Regions from separate parts of the Metabacillus sp. SLBN-84 genome, predicted to be linked through region 2. Evidence: riboswitches for the same ligand, from Rfam matches in the RefSeq annotation. Region 2 holds a riboswitch; each other region holds the start of a gene.
What was found. Region 2 has a riboswitch for S-adenosylmethionine ahead of RKD52_RS20890 (Na+/H+ antiporter NhaC family protein). Riboswitches for the same ligand answer to the same signal wherever they lie in the genome.
Positions count from the first base shown of each region.

Region 1: linked by a shared signal. The riboswitch ahead of RKD52_RS16910 (bifunctional homocysteine S-methyltransferase/methylenetetrahydrofolate reductase) and the one ahead of RKD52_RS20890 (Na+/H+ antiporter NhaC family protein) in region 2 are both predicted to bind S-adenosylmethionine.
Region 3: linked by a shared signal. The riboswitch ahead of RKD52_RS03480 (methionine ABC transporter ATP-binding protein) and the one ahead of RKD52_RS20890 (Na+/H+ antiporter NhaC family protein) in region 2 are both predicted to bind S-adenosylmethionine.

Region 1 is NZ_JBRJIP010000001.1:3,305,099-3,309,284, reverse strand. It holds gene RKD52_RS16910 (bifunctional homocysteine S-methyltransferase/methylenetetrahydrofolate reductase) at 1-1,637, opposite strand, end outside; SAM riboswitch class I at 1,723-1,823, opposite strand; gene RKD52_RS16905 (YajQ family cyclic di-GMP-binding protein) at 1,985-2,476, opposite strand; gene RKD52_RS16900 (CvfB family protein) at 2,576-3,433, shown strand; gene RKD52_RS16895 (nuclease-related domain-containing protein) at 3,642-4,186, shown strand, end outside.
Region 2 is NZ_JBRJIP010000004.1:35,200-39,385, forward strand. It holds gene RKD52_RS20880 (aldehyde dehydrogenase) at 1-45, shown strand, start outside; gene RKD52_RS20885 (CarD family transcriptional regulator) at 674-1,150, opposite strand; gene RKD52_RS20890 (Na+/H+ antiporter NhaC family protein) at 1,470-2,762, opposite strand; SAM riboswitch class I at 2,885-2,992, opposite strand; gene RKD52_RS20895 (SMI1/KNR4 family protein) at 3,190-3,681, opposite strand; gene RKD52_RS20900 (TetR/AcrR family transcriptional regulator) at 3,934-4,186, shown strand, end outside.
Region 3 is NZ_JBRJIP010000001.1:722,728-726,913, reverse strand. It holds gene RKD52_RS03485 (methionine ABC transporter permease) at 1-570, opposite strand, end outside; gene RKD52_RS03480 (methionine ABC transporter ATP-binding protein) at 560-1,591, opposite strand; SAM riboswitch class I at 1,679-1,783, opposite strand; SAM riboswitch class I at 1,867-1,972, opposite strand; gene RKD52_RS03475 (DUF4395 domain-containing protein) at 2,038-2,460, opposite strand; SAM riboswitch class I at 2,609-2,715, shown strand; gene RKD52_RS03470 (alpha/beta hydrolase) at 2,786-3,556, shown strand; gene RKD52_RS03465 (AAA family ATPase) at 3,586-4,186, shown strand, end outside.

The DNA.
Region 1 (4,186 bases), on a different contig from region 2:
CTGTCAGACAGGGTAATGCCCGGAATCTCATTATGAATAAATTCGGCATTCCGGCTGCTGGTGAGCGGCATAATGCCGATATAAACCGGTACGGTTAAGTGTTTTGTTTCTTCATAGACATCAAGCAGCTGTTTTTCGGAATAGATCGGCTGGGAGATAAAATAATCAGCGCCGCACGCTATTTTTTTCTCCAGCCTTTTAACGGCTTTATCAAGGTACTTCACATTCGGGTTAAAGGCGGCGGCAACTGAGAAGTTCGTTTTTTCGCCAAGCGGTTTTCCTGAGTAAGAAAGCCCGTCATTAAATTGCTTAATCAGACTGATCAAGTCAAAGGAAGAAAGGTCATAAACAGAAGTTGCCCCCGGGAAATCCCCGATTTTGGACGGATCTCCTGTTATGGCTAAAACATCTGTTAAGCCGAGAGTATGGAGACCCATTAAATGTGACTGCAGGCCAATTAAATTCCGGTCACGGCACGTAATATGGATCAGCGAGCGGAGTCCATGGGTCTGCTGGACAATGGATCCCATCGCGCCATTGCTGATTCTTGGGGAAGCAAGAGAGTTATCCGCAAGAGTTAAGGCATCGATTCCAGCCTCCTGAAGGGCCTTTGCTCCTTTTAAAAATTTTTCAATACCGAGCTTTTTCGGCGGGTCAAGCTCGACAATAATGGATCGTTTTTCTTTTACGATATCCTGCAGCGGAGGATACTTTCTCTCGGCAGCTGAGGCAATGGAGATTTCTTCTTTCCTAGCTTTCACCTTCTTTTCTGTCACTGGAGGCAGTCCTTTAAGTGCAGAAGCCATCGCCCTGATATGATCAGGAGTCGTTCCGCAGCAGCCGCCTATTAATCTCGCACCCTGATTTCTAAAAGCAAGTGCGCTTTCAGCGAAGTATTTTTCACCGGATCCGTAAACAAGTCTGCCTTCCTCAATGGTCGGGAGGCTGCTGTTCGGATAAACAGACAGGAAGGCCTTTTCGGGAAGAGGAACTTCTTCCAGAGATGAGAGCATATGATATGGCCCAAGCCTGCAGTTCAGCCCGACAACATTCGCCCCGAGCTCCTCAAGCTGGGACAGGCCGTCAGAAAGAGGAGTACCGTCCTGAAGAACGCCGATTTCATGAAGGGAAATGTTCGTTATAATCGGCAAGTCTGTTTCTTTTCTTGCAATCTCAAGAACCGTCTTCATTTCTTCAAGATCATAATACGTTTCAAGCAGGAGGCCGTCCGGCTCTTCGTTCAGCAGAAGATAAAGCTGCTCCCTGAAATTTCGCCGCAGGTCCTCAAGCGAATAAGAGCCCTTTTTAAAAGCACGGACCCCGCCGATTGTTCCGAGGACATAGGCTGAGGTGCCTTCCGCAGCTTGCTTTGCAATCTGCACAGCCTTGCGGTTAATGGCGCGCACCTCATCTTCAAGCCCGTATCTCGACAGCTTGATATAATTGGCCCCGTACGTATTTGTCTGAATGACATCAGCTCCGGCATCAAGATACGCCTTATGAACATTCAGAATGTCATCGGGTTTTGACAGGTTCAGTTCTTCAAAACACCGGTCCACACCGTGGGAATAAAGCAGGGTGCCCATTGCTCCGTCCCCGATCAGAATTTTTGTCTGCAAGTCTGTTAAAAGTGCCAAAGCTATAAACCTCCTAAAATACAGCTGATAATGGGAAAAAGAAAAAAGCCTTCCAAGAAGAAGACTTTTGAGTATGCATGACTTCTTCTTATCGTCCGATGGATGCATCGCTGGAATTAGCACCTTGGTTTACGCCAGGTTGCTGAAGCTTCGACGGGCCAGTCCCTCAGCTTCTCTAGATAAGAATCAAAAATATGAAATTGGCTAAATGATATTATATCTAATTTACATGTTTTTTTCAGGAGATTCAAGTGCGAAAAGTAAAAGTTTTCTGAATTGATGAGGAATTCTTGCCACAGTCCGGATAAAAAAAGACCCAGCAGGAAAAACCTGCTGAGTCCACGCGTTTATCTGAAATTAATGAACTGAACATCGATCGGCAGATCCGCTCCGCGGACAGCTGCAATCACCTGCTGCAGGTCGTCCTTGCTTTTGCCGGTTACGCGGACCTGATCATCCTGAACCTGCGTTTTCACTTTAAGCCCTGCATTTTTTATGATCGCGTTAATCTTTTTCGCATTGTCCTTATCAATACCCTGGACAAGCTTTGCACGCTGGCGGATGGTGCCGCCTGATGCGCCTTCAATTTTTCCGTAATCAATATTGCGCGTTGCCACATTGCGCTTGATCAGTTTTGAAATGAACACATCCTTCAGCTGATCCATTTTGAACTCATCATCAGAAACTAAAACAAGCTCCTCTTTTTCAAGCGTGATGCTGCTTTTGCTTCCTTTAAAATCATAGCGTGTGCCGATTTCTTTCATCGTCATCGTGATGGCATTTGTTACCTCAGGCATATCCACCTTCGACACAATATCAAACGAACTGTCCTTGGCCATAAGAATCCTCCCAAAAGTTTGTATTATCTTTAGATTATAGTAGAATGTACATGATATAACAACTAACGGCAGTTCAGCTGCAAAGGAAGGAACGAACACATGAATCCCGGAACGTTTATGACGCTTAAAATAGATGAAAAAGTAGATTACGGATATTATTTAGCAGATGGAGAAAGCCGAGTACTGCTTCACAAAACGGAAATCACTGAACCAATTGAAGAATTGGATGAGGTTGAGGTGTACCTGATTGTGGACCATGAAGACCGTCTCGCTGCAACAATGAAAAAGCCGACGATATCAGAAGACCGGTTCGGATGGGTAGAAGTAGTCAGTGTCAGGGAAGACATGGGGGCATTCGTCGACATTGGCCTTTCAAAAGATGCACTTGTCGACAACGATATTCTTCCGGCCTATGTAAGTGTATGGCCAAAAGAAGGCGACAAGCTCTACTGTTCCCTGAAAGTGACGAAAAACGGAAGATTTTTCACAAAACTTGCAACGGAAGATGTCATGCAGGAAAACATCGTCCCGGCTGCAGGAGTCCGGAACAATCAGACTGTTACTGGCAGAGTCTACCGAATCATTATTGCCGGTTCTTTCATCATAACTGAAGAAGGCTACAAAGGATTCATCCACTCCTCCCAGCGCAAAAGAGAGCCGCGTCTTGGCGAACTTGTAACAGGACGAGTTGTTGATGTGAAGGAAGACGGCACCCTTAACGTTTCTCTCCTTCCATTCAAACATGAGGCATTGGATGAGGATGCACAAGTGATCTGTGATTACATGGAAGAAAGAGGAGGAGCCATGCCCTTCTTTGACAAGAGCGATCCCGATGACATCAAAGAACGCTTCAACATGAGCAAAGGGGCATTCAAGCGTGCGCTCGGCTCACTTATGAAAGCAGGAAAGGTCTATCAGGAAGACGGCTGGACTTATTTTAAAAAAGAACAACAGTAAGCGCCTATGCGTTTGCTGTTTTTTTATGGGGAAAATTTGATTTTGGGTTTTTGCCGGTGGGAATAGTATTGTTTTATGATGGATGTGTAAAGAAGGAAGGGCAGGTGGTGATTGATCCGAAATTAAGGAAGGGGAATTGATTTATGGAACTGAAAAAATGAATGAGGAATTGATGGATCTGATAAAAACGAAAGGGGATGTTTATTAGTTGAAGGACTTAAAGGAAAACCGGGAATTGCTTGTTTACCGGAGCTTGAACGCCAGAAGTATGCTGGATGAGGAAGCTCTTAATCAATTGCGGAATCTCGAAAAAGGCTTTGAAGGAGAAAAGTATTTTGAGCAGTGGCTTATTGAGAAAGGAGGGGATGGCATAGTATTAAGCGATCTGCTTTTTGAAATCAGCGGATCATTCGTACAAATTGATTCCCTGTTTATCAAACCTGATAAAATGTACGTATTCAATGTAAAGAACTCTGAAGGTGATTACTTCGCAGAAGAAGAAAGATGGTCGACCCCGGCCAAAAAAGAAATGAAAAACCCCCTGCTTCAGCTCAAAAGAAGTGAAGCCTTGCTCACTCGGCTCCTCCAGGATCAAAGCATCAAGTTTCCCCTCGAACCATTTGTCGTCTTTGTAAACCACCGCTTTCACCTCTACAATGCTCCAATGGACCAACCCATCATTTATCACCCCCAGCTGAACCGTTTTGCAGAAAAACTCAATCACAAGCCGGGCAGATTAACCGGCTTTCATGA
Region 2 (4,186 bases):
AATGCGAAAAACGGGTTGAAGATTGTGAAGCGGCTTTTAAAGTAATAGATCTTGATCTGAAGAATCCTAACAGAAAAAAGATGAAAGAAATAAAAAGCCAAGATGAAGAAAGTCCACGTTATCCTTCATTAAAGGATTAAGACCATCACCACTAATCTTACCTATATGTGAATGAAACAAAAAATGGTTTCCTAGTCTGGAAACCATTTTTGCATTTGACCATATGGTGTTACCCATTCGATTATCTTTTTTACGTAAAGAAGAAACAATTACTATTCACTGTCTCAGTTGATGTACAAAATTCTCAAGGATAGAGGTGATATTGATTGTTTTTTTCTAGAAATAACGGACTAGATAATAAATTGTATACCTAAAACAATGAAAGCCCTACCTCTCTTTCATCCTTACGGCTCCTTGTCCGTGCCAGTGTGAATCAGGATTGCAAAAATCAAGCGATTATTTTATCGAGTTATTTGATGAAACTTCAAACGTTCGTAAAAGAAATTCAAAAATAGAAATGGATTAGATTGCAGAAATAACAAAAGAGGTTAATGCTCTAATAGTGAGCTGAAGAAGTTGGCTGATTTTGAAAAGATTTACTCTTAATAAGCATCATATTCCCGTCAAATTCAGGGTATTCTCGGGAGTTGTAATACATTATCTATAATTAACCTTAACAGAAACTACTTATTTGATTATCAGTGATCCCTTTAATGACTCCCAGTTCACTAATCAAAAATTCATGTGCGTTATCCAACATTTTTTTTTCACTTGTATTAAGTGCCTTTTCTTTCTTCATACGCATTAAATCGCGTATAACTTCAGCACCTTCTTGTATGTTGCCAGTTTTAATTTTGTCCGTGTTCACTTTATACCTTTGTTTCCACGTCAGTAATTTATCTGATTCTCCATGCTGAAAAATGTGTATGATGTGCTTTAATGCAATTATGTCAGTAACTGGGCGTATACTTGAACTCAATATTTTATCTGTAGGAATCATGACCTGCATATTACCTATTAACATATTTATGACATAATACTGTTGGTTTTTTCCTGATATTTCCTTATCTTCTATAGCTTTAATTACACCGACTCCGTGCATTGGATAAACAATGTTATCGCCAATTTGAAACAAATAATCCACCTCCATATATGGTAACCTTCTTAAGCTTAACATGTATATTGTTTTTAATCAAATTTTTAATAATATCATAAATTAATTTTATGTGTCAACTACTTTTTCTTTGAAGATCAAAAAATGAAAAATTAGAAGGAAATCCTGCTAATTCCTATGCGATTTGATATGTTAAATTTGAGTAAGAATTACAAGTAAACCTATTTATATCAATAAAAAAGCATACCAATTTATATGCAAATTAGTATGCTGATTGATATTTTATTTACCGTGTTATTTAGCAGTTTGCACCTTTCAGCCGAACCCGTTACCAAAAAGGACGCTGTTCATTTTCTTACGCTGCTTTTCTTTTAAATCGCGGAAATTGAATCAAGATCGCCACAATACCGCACAGGGCAATCAGTACCGGATAAAACGAGTACGGCAGAATGCTTGTCGGCGAGATGGAAGCAAATTCAGCCGCTGAAAGCATCTGCGCACCGTAGGGGATCAGTCCCTGGATGCTGCATGAAAAGATATCGAGAAGACTGGCTGATTTTCGTTTATCGATTTCATACTTGTCCGCCATATCTTTGGCAAGTGGGCCAGTCGCAATGATTGAGATTGTGTTGTTTGCCGTTGCAAGGTTCGTTGAGCTGACAAGGCCTGCAATCGCAAATTCCGCTCCTTTTTTGGAGGAAATGCGCTTTGTCATGGTTTCGAGAATAAAGTGAATGCCGCCATTACGCTTGATAAGCTCTACCATACCGCCAATCAGGAGCGAAAGAATGACAAGCTCGGCCATTCCCATAATGCCGTCTGTTATTTTCTGCAGAAACGCTGTTAATGTGTAGCTGCCGTCTGCTATTCCAATCATACCGGAAAGGATAATTCCGCCTGCAAGAACAACAATCACATTCATTCCGAGCAGGGCTGCTGCAAGAACCCCGATGTATGGAAGCATTTTTACCCAGCTGTATGCGTCGGGCGAAACAGGCGCCTGACCTCCAAGTGTCATCACAAACAGAATGACGCACGTTACGATGGCTGCAGGCAGGACGATGAAGAAGTTTACTTTAAACTTGTCTCTCATTTCCGTTTGCTGTGTTCGAACAGCCGCAATGGTTGTATCCGAGATGAACGATAAGTTATCTCCAAACATGGCACCGCCAATAATGGCACCCATTGCAAGAGCCGCAGAGATGTCTGCCTCTGTACTTATTCCGACTCCAATCGGCGCAAGAGCTGCAATCGTTCCTGTAGAGGTACCCATCGCAAGCGAAATAAACGCACCAATGATAAACAGTCCTGCAATCAGCAGGCTTTGAGGGAGAAAGGTAAGTGCCAGGTTAACCGTTGATTCAACGGCTCCCATCCCTTTTGCCACCTCCGAAAAAGCACCCGCAAGAATAAAGATAAAGACCATGATCATTAAGTCGGGGTGTCCGGCTCCTTTTGAAAAGCTCTCCACTTTTGATGTGAAGCTTTCTTTCCGGTTCATGATAAGAGCTGCTGCTGCGGCAACAAGGATTGCCACAAGGATCGGCATTTTATAGAAGTCTCCTGTGATGATGCCCGATCCCACAAACAGTCCGATGAAAATAACGAGGGGCAAAAGTGCCCAGCCGTTAGCTTTTGTGTCCATAATAACCACCTTTCAATTCTTCATATTCATAGTGTTCCGCTCTCTGCTGATAAAAGCAGCCGCATAAAAAAAGATCTCCTCTTGATAACAAGAAGAGATCCTATATCCGGAATGGAAATAAGCTCTTCTCATTTTTCAAGCGCATGGCTTGCTGGAATTGGCACAGCACTCAAGAATGCGAGTCCGCTGCCGAGGCATCACAGGGCCAGTCCCTCTGCCTCTCTTAATAAGAAGATGATATGTGTGTTTTAAAAAATACCTTTACTACATTAAGGGGTTGCGGTGCAAAAGTCAAATGGCAGTTTTTACTCGAATTATATTCTAAATTATTTTAGTTTTTTGTTAATTCTCTAAATGAAATATAGGGTTCAATAGCAGAAGCAGAAATAGAAAAAGGGCCAATACAATTTCGTATCGGCCCTTTTTCTATTTATTTCATTAACCAGAATAATTCACCTTCAAATTCAATTAGTTTTTCTATAAACTCTTCAAAGGTCATTTTAAGGTTTTGTGGAGGATCGCTATTATCAATGTCCTCATAAAATAAATAATCTTTTTCTCCTCTTTTAACTTTTTCTTCGTCTATTAAAAAATATCCAACATCTGCGTATCTCATTACACAATAATATTTTTGAGGAATTAGATGAGAAATAGAGAGGGTTTCTTGTATTGTTTCCTTTAAACTGTGGACAAAAACGCCGCTCCCCCAATCATCAGTGGAAATTCTTACCCCATTATGTAAGGTTAAAAACGTCTTATAGTCATCCGGTAAAACAAAGTTAAATTCATTCAATTCTTGTAATGATGCGGGGTCAAAAAACAAACATTTCTTTTCTGCTACCGTACCATCACTCAAATGAATTCGAATTCTACCATCTCCATCTAGCTTCGCTTTCAAAGACTTCAATGTCTCTATGATCATTTTCCACCTCAAAAAGTTACTATTTATTCCCCAAAGGAGTAACAGTTTGTTGATGCATTCCTTCTGGCAGGGCGTATAAATTTATCATATCATTATTTCCTCCTCTTTCCAGTGGATTTATATGAGGCACAACCAATGGAGACCAATGGCAGTTTTTACTCGATTCATAATCAAAATTGTTTGAATTTTTCGTTGTGTATGGAATAATATGGACTATATAGTCGGTTTTAAAAAAAGAAGGGCGGGCTGCAAATGGCTCCAATTGTATCAGAGGAATATAAGGAGAAGAAGAAGCGGCATATTCTGGACAGTTCTCTGAAGGCGTTCGGTGAAAAAGGGTTCCAGCTGGCCACCATCGATGACATTGTAGCAGAATCCGGATTGAGCAAAGGAGCCATCTATAACTATTTCAAAAGCAAGGAAGAGATTTATCTGCAGCTGATGCAAAGAAAGACAGAAGAAAATATCGCAGGATTAAAAGAACGTTTCCGTATAAAGGAAACGG
Region 3 (4,186 bases), on a different contig from region 2:
TATGATCATGACAACCGTGTCAAAGCGCTGGTAGCCGTATGTAATGGCGAGATCTCCAAGCCCGCCTCCGCCGACAGCCCCTGCCATCGCAGATGCGCCGACAAGTCCGACTGTCGCAATCGTAAGACTTAATACAAGCGAGCTTAATGCTTCCGGAACAATAAATTTAAAGATAATCTGGCTTGGCGTTGCCCCCATTGCTTCTGCCGCTTCAATGACTCCCGGGTCAACTTCAAGCAGCGAGTTCTCTATTAATCTGGCAATATAAGGACCTGCGTAAAAGACAAGCGGCACAACAGCTGCAGCTGTTCCGATCGACGTTCCGACAATCAGTCTCGTCAGCGGAACAATCGCCACCATCAAAATGATGAACGGCACTGACCGGAAGAGATTCACAATCCCGTTCAGGATGTTAAAAATAATGGCATTTTCCCATAGATGCCCCTTTCGGGTAATGACCAGCAGCACGCCGAGCGGAAGGCCGATCAACGTGGAGAAAAGCAGGGAAAAACCTGTCATTGCGAGTGTTTCGACTAAAGCATCAATTATTTGCTGAGAATCAACTAGCATGTGCATTCACCTCTTTCACTGATACGTTCTCCTGGTTCATCACCAGAAGCGCTCTTTTTATTTCACTTTCTGTCCCCTGAAGTTCAACGATTAAGTGTCCAAACGGAATTCCCTGAAGCTCCGTAATGTTGCCGAACAGGACGTTGATATGGAGGTCAAATCGTTTCGCAATCTGCGAAAGGAGCGGCTGTCCTGAGGATTTGCCGACAAAGTTAATTTTGAAAATCTGTGCCTGGCTGTTTTCCTCCTGAACAAGCTTCAGGACCGATTCGGGAATAGAATCATTCAGAACAGAGCTGACAAAGTTTGAAGCGGTCTTTGTTTTCGGATTTGAGAAAACCTCAAACACAGAGCCTGATTCGATGATTTTCCCGCCTTCAATCACGGCCACTGTATCGCAAACCTCTCTGATAACTGACATTTCATGCGTGATCATGAGAATCGTAATGTTGTATTCATCGTTGATTTTTTTCAAAAGCTTCAGAATCGAAGCTGTTGTCTGAGGATCAAGCGCTGAGGTAGCTTCATCGCACAATAGAATGGATGGCTGGGTAGCAAGTGCTCTTGCAATTCCGACACGCTGTTTCTGGCCGCCTGATAACTGATCAGGGTACTGATTCGCTTTGTCCTCAAGTCCTACAAACGAGAGCAGCTCAGCAACCCGCTCCTTAATGACTTTCGGCGAGGCCTTTGAGAGAAGCAGCGGCATCGCCACATTTGCATAGACCGTTTTTGAATTCAGCAGATTGAAATGCTGAAACACCATGCCAATTTTCCGTTTGACTCCTCGCACATCCTTTTTGGAGAGAGCCGTCAAGTCAAGTCCATCAACAATGATCTGTCCTGCTGTTGGACGCTCGAGCAGGTTTACCGTGCGGATCAGCGTGCTTTTGCCCGCTCCGCTGAATCCGATAACTCCGCAAATTTCCCCTTTTTTCACCTCTAGATCAATGCCGTCAAGGGCTTTCACTTCATTGCCGCCGCTTTCGTATACCTTTGTGACGCCTTTAAATTCAATCATCTATGTAACCTCCCATTTATTTTGCATTAAAAAAACCCTCTTCTATCCGACAAGAAGAGGGCATGGCATAACGAATCACCGGTTCTCTTCTCATCTCCCAGGCAATCGCCTGCTGGAATTGGCACAGTACTTTTTCAAAAGTCCGCTGCCGAAGCATCATGGGGCCAGTCCCTCCGCTTCTCTGGATAAGAAAATCATGATTTAGTTTTGAAAAATAAAAACCTCTCCCTGAAAGACAGGAAGAGGCTGGATCTGCAAAAAAAGACCGTTCGCTCTTCTCATCTCTCAGGCTTCACGCCTGCTGGAGTTGGCACAGTTCTCATAATGAGTCCGCTGCCGAGGTTTCAAAGGGCCATATCCCTCCACCTCTCGTGATAAGAAGCTATATTTTCGATGTGTCTTACTTTACTCTCGTATTTTCTAAAAGTCAACACTTTTTTAAAAAATCAGTTGGACTGCTTAGAAAGTCTGCGGAATTTAAACTGCTGCCACTGAAAACGGATAAAGCAGCCGATGCAAAAACCGAGAATCGCAACAAATGCAGCAATGGCAACCATAATAGTCGCCGCATAGGCAAGCACCGTCCAGTCAAGCATGTGTCCGGCAAACCCAAGGCTCAGGCAGATCACTGCTATCACCTGATTAAACTGCTGCTGATCAAAATCTTCTTGTATATAGGCTGAAGGCTCTTTTTTCAAAAAGATGCCTGCAGCTTTCATAATCGGGTTTACTTTAAACAGCAGTCCCATAATTCCGGCCGTAAGAGGCACCAGTAAAAAAGCGCCCATGCCGCTGATCCAGAACGCTGCAGCGGATAGAACGATCACCCATTGATTGACTAACACTAGAGGTTTTGGAATGGTTTTCACACTAAAACCCACCTGTCTGATTGGAATATAAGTATTTTACTCCAGGCAGGCAACTTTGTGAAGAGGATTGCTTAAGGAAGTGATTGACAGCTATCTCTCCAGCATGATAAGATCATTAAAACCAACTAAACCAATAAGAATTAAATATAAACTATCAAGAGTGAACGAGAGATCTGGCTCCATGACTTCACAGCAGCCGCCGCACGCCGGAAAGGTGCTCCAACCAGCAAAGCACGATGCTTTGGCCGATAAAGACAAACCCTCTCTTGTCAGCTGTAAGCAGGAGAGGGTTTTTTAGTTCAAAATTGATTGGGAGGAAATGATGATGACGACGAAACATGTGCCTGTCCTTGCAGGAGCTGAAAGCTTTTTTCATAAAGGAAATGAGATCGGCATTCTTCTGTGCCACGGATTTGCCGGTACGCCTCAGAGTGTAGGCGAGCTTGGAAAACTTTTGGCCGCAAAGGGCTATACCGTTTATGCCCCGCGCCTGAAAGGCCACGGAACTACTCCCCTCGATTTTGAAGACTGCTGCTTTACAGACTGGATTCAAAATATCGAAGAAGCCTATAAAAAGCTTAGAAAAGTGTGTCGCAGGATCTTTGTTGCCGGGCAGTCCATGGGCGGAATATTAGCGGCTCACCTTGCCTGCAGGCACCAGGAAATTGACGGCCTTATCACCATCAATGCAGCACTCAGTGTTCCAGGCTATGAGGTTTTTCAGCACGAAATCGAACCCCGTTTCATTCCAGAAGGAAGACCGGATATCAAAGCGGACGATATTGAAGAAATTACGTATGAAGCCGTTCCGATTAAAGCCGTCCACAACCTGCTGACGCTCATCAATACAACGAAACCCGTGCTTTCTGAAGTAACCTGTCCGGCCCTGATTTTCAAATCAGAAGAAGACCATGTTGTTCCGGCCTCAAGCTCAGATGTTCTTTTCCATGCCATCTCATCTCCTTTTAAACAGATGGTCAGCCTCACGAATTCCTATCATGTGGCCTCAATGGATTTTGACAAAGATATCATTGCAGAAAAAACAGCCGGCTATATTGAACTTTGCTGCTCCAGGGAGTATAAATTGTCTGTCTGAATCTGCTAAACTGTAGACAGGTGATGAACATGTTCTTAAAATCAATCAAACTGCTGAAAGAGAATATCCCCTCTTTTAAAACATATCCCTTTTCCATTCCGGCCATTGCCTGTATGGATGAGCTGAGGCTGACAAGCCCTGTTACTTTTTTCGTCGGTGAAAACGGCTCGGGAAAATCGACCCTGATGGAGGCCGTTGCCTATCAGTGCGGCTTTAACACTGCAGGCGGAAGCCACCATCTATACAAGCCGAGAAGCTCGGAGTCAGACCTTGGCGATTACATACGGCTCGGATGGATGCCCAAAGTGAAAAATGGTTTCTTTCTCAGAGCAGAATCTTTTTTCCAGTTTGCCTCCCATCTTGAAGAGCTCAGTGAAGATCCTCTATCAGGAGATGTCTTCGGTGCATACGGAGGAAAATCGCTTCACGAACAGTCTCACGGTGAGTCGTTCTTGTCCCTGTTCCTAAACCGCTTCGGCAGCAAAGCCATTTATTTGCTTGATGAGCCGGAGGCAGCGCTGTCCCCGTCACGGCAGCTGACCCTCCTCCGCATCCTTCACGACTTGACGAAAAGCGGAGACACTCAGTTCATTATTGCCACTCATTCCCCCATCCTGCTTGGCTTTCCGG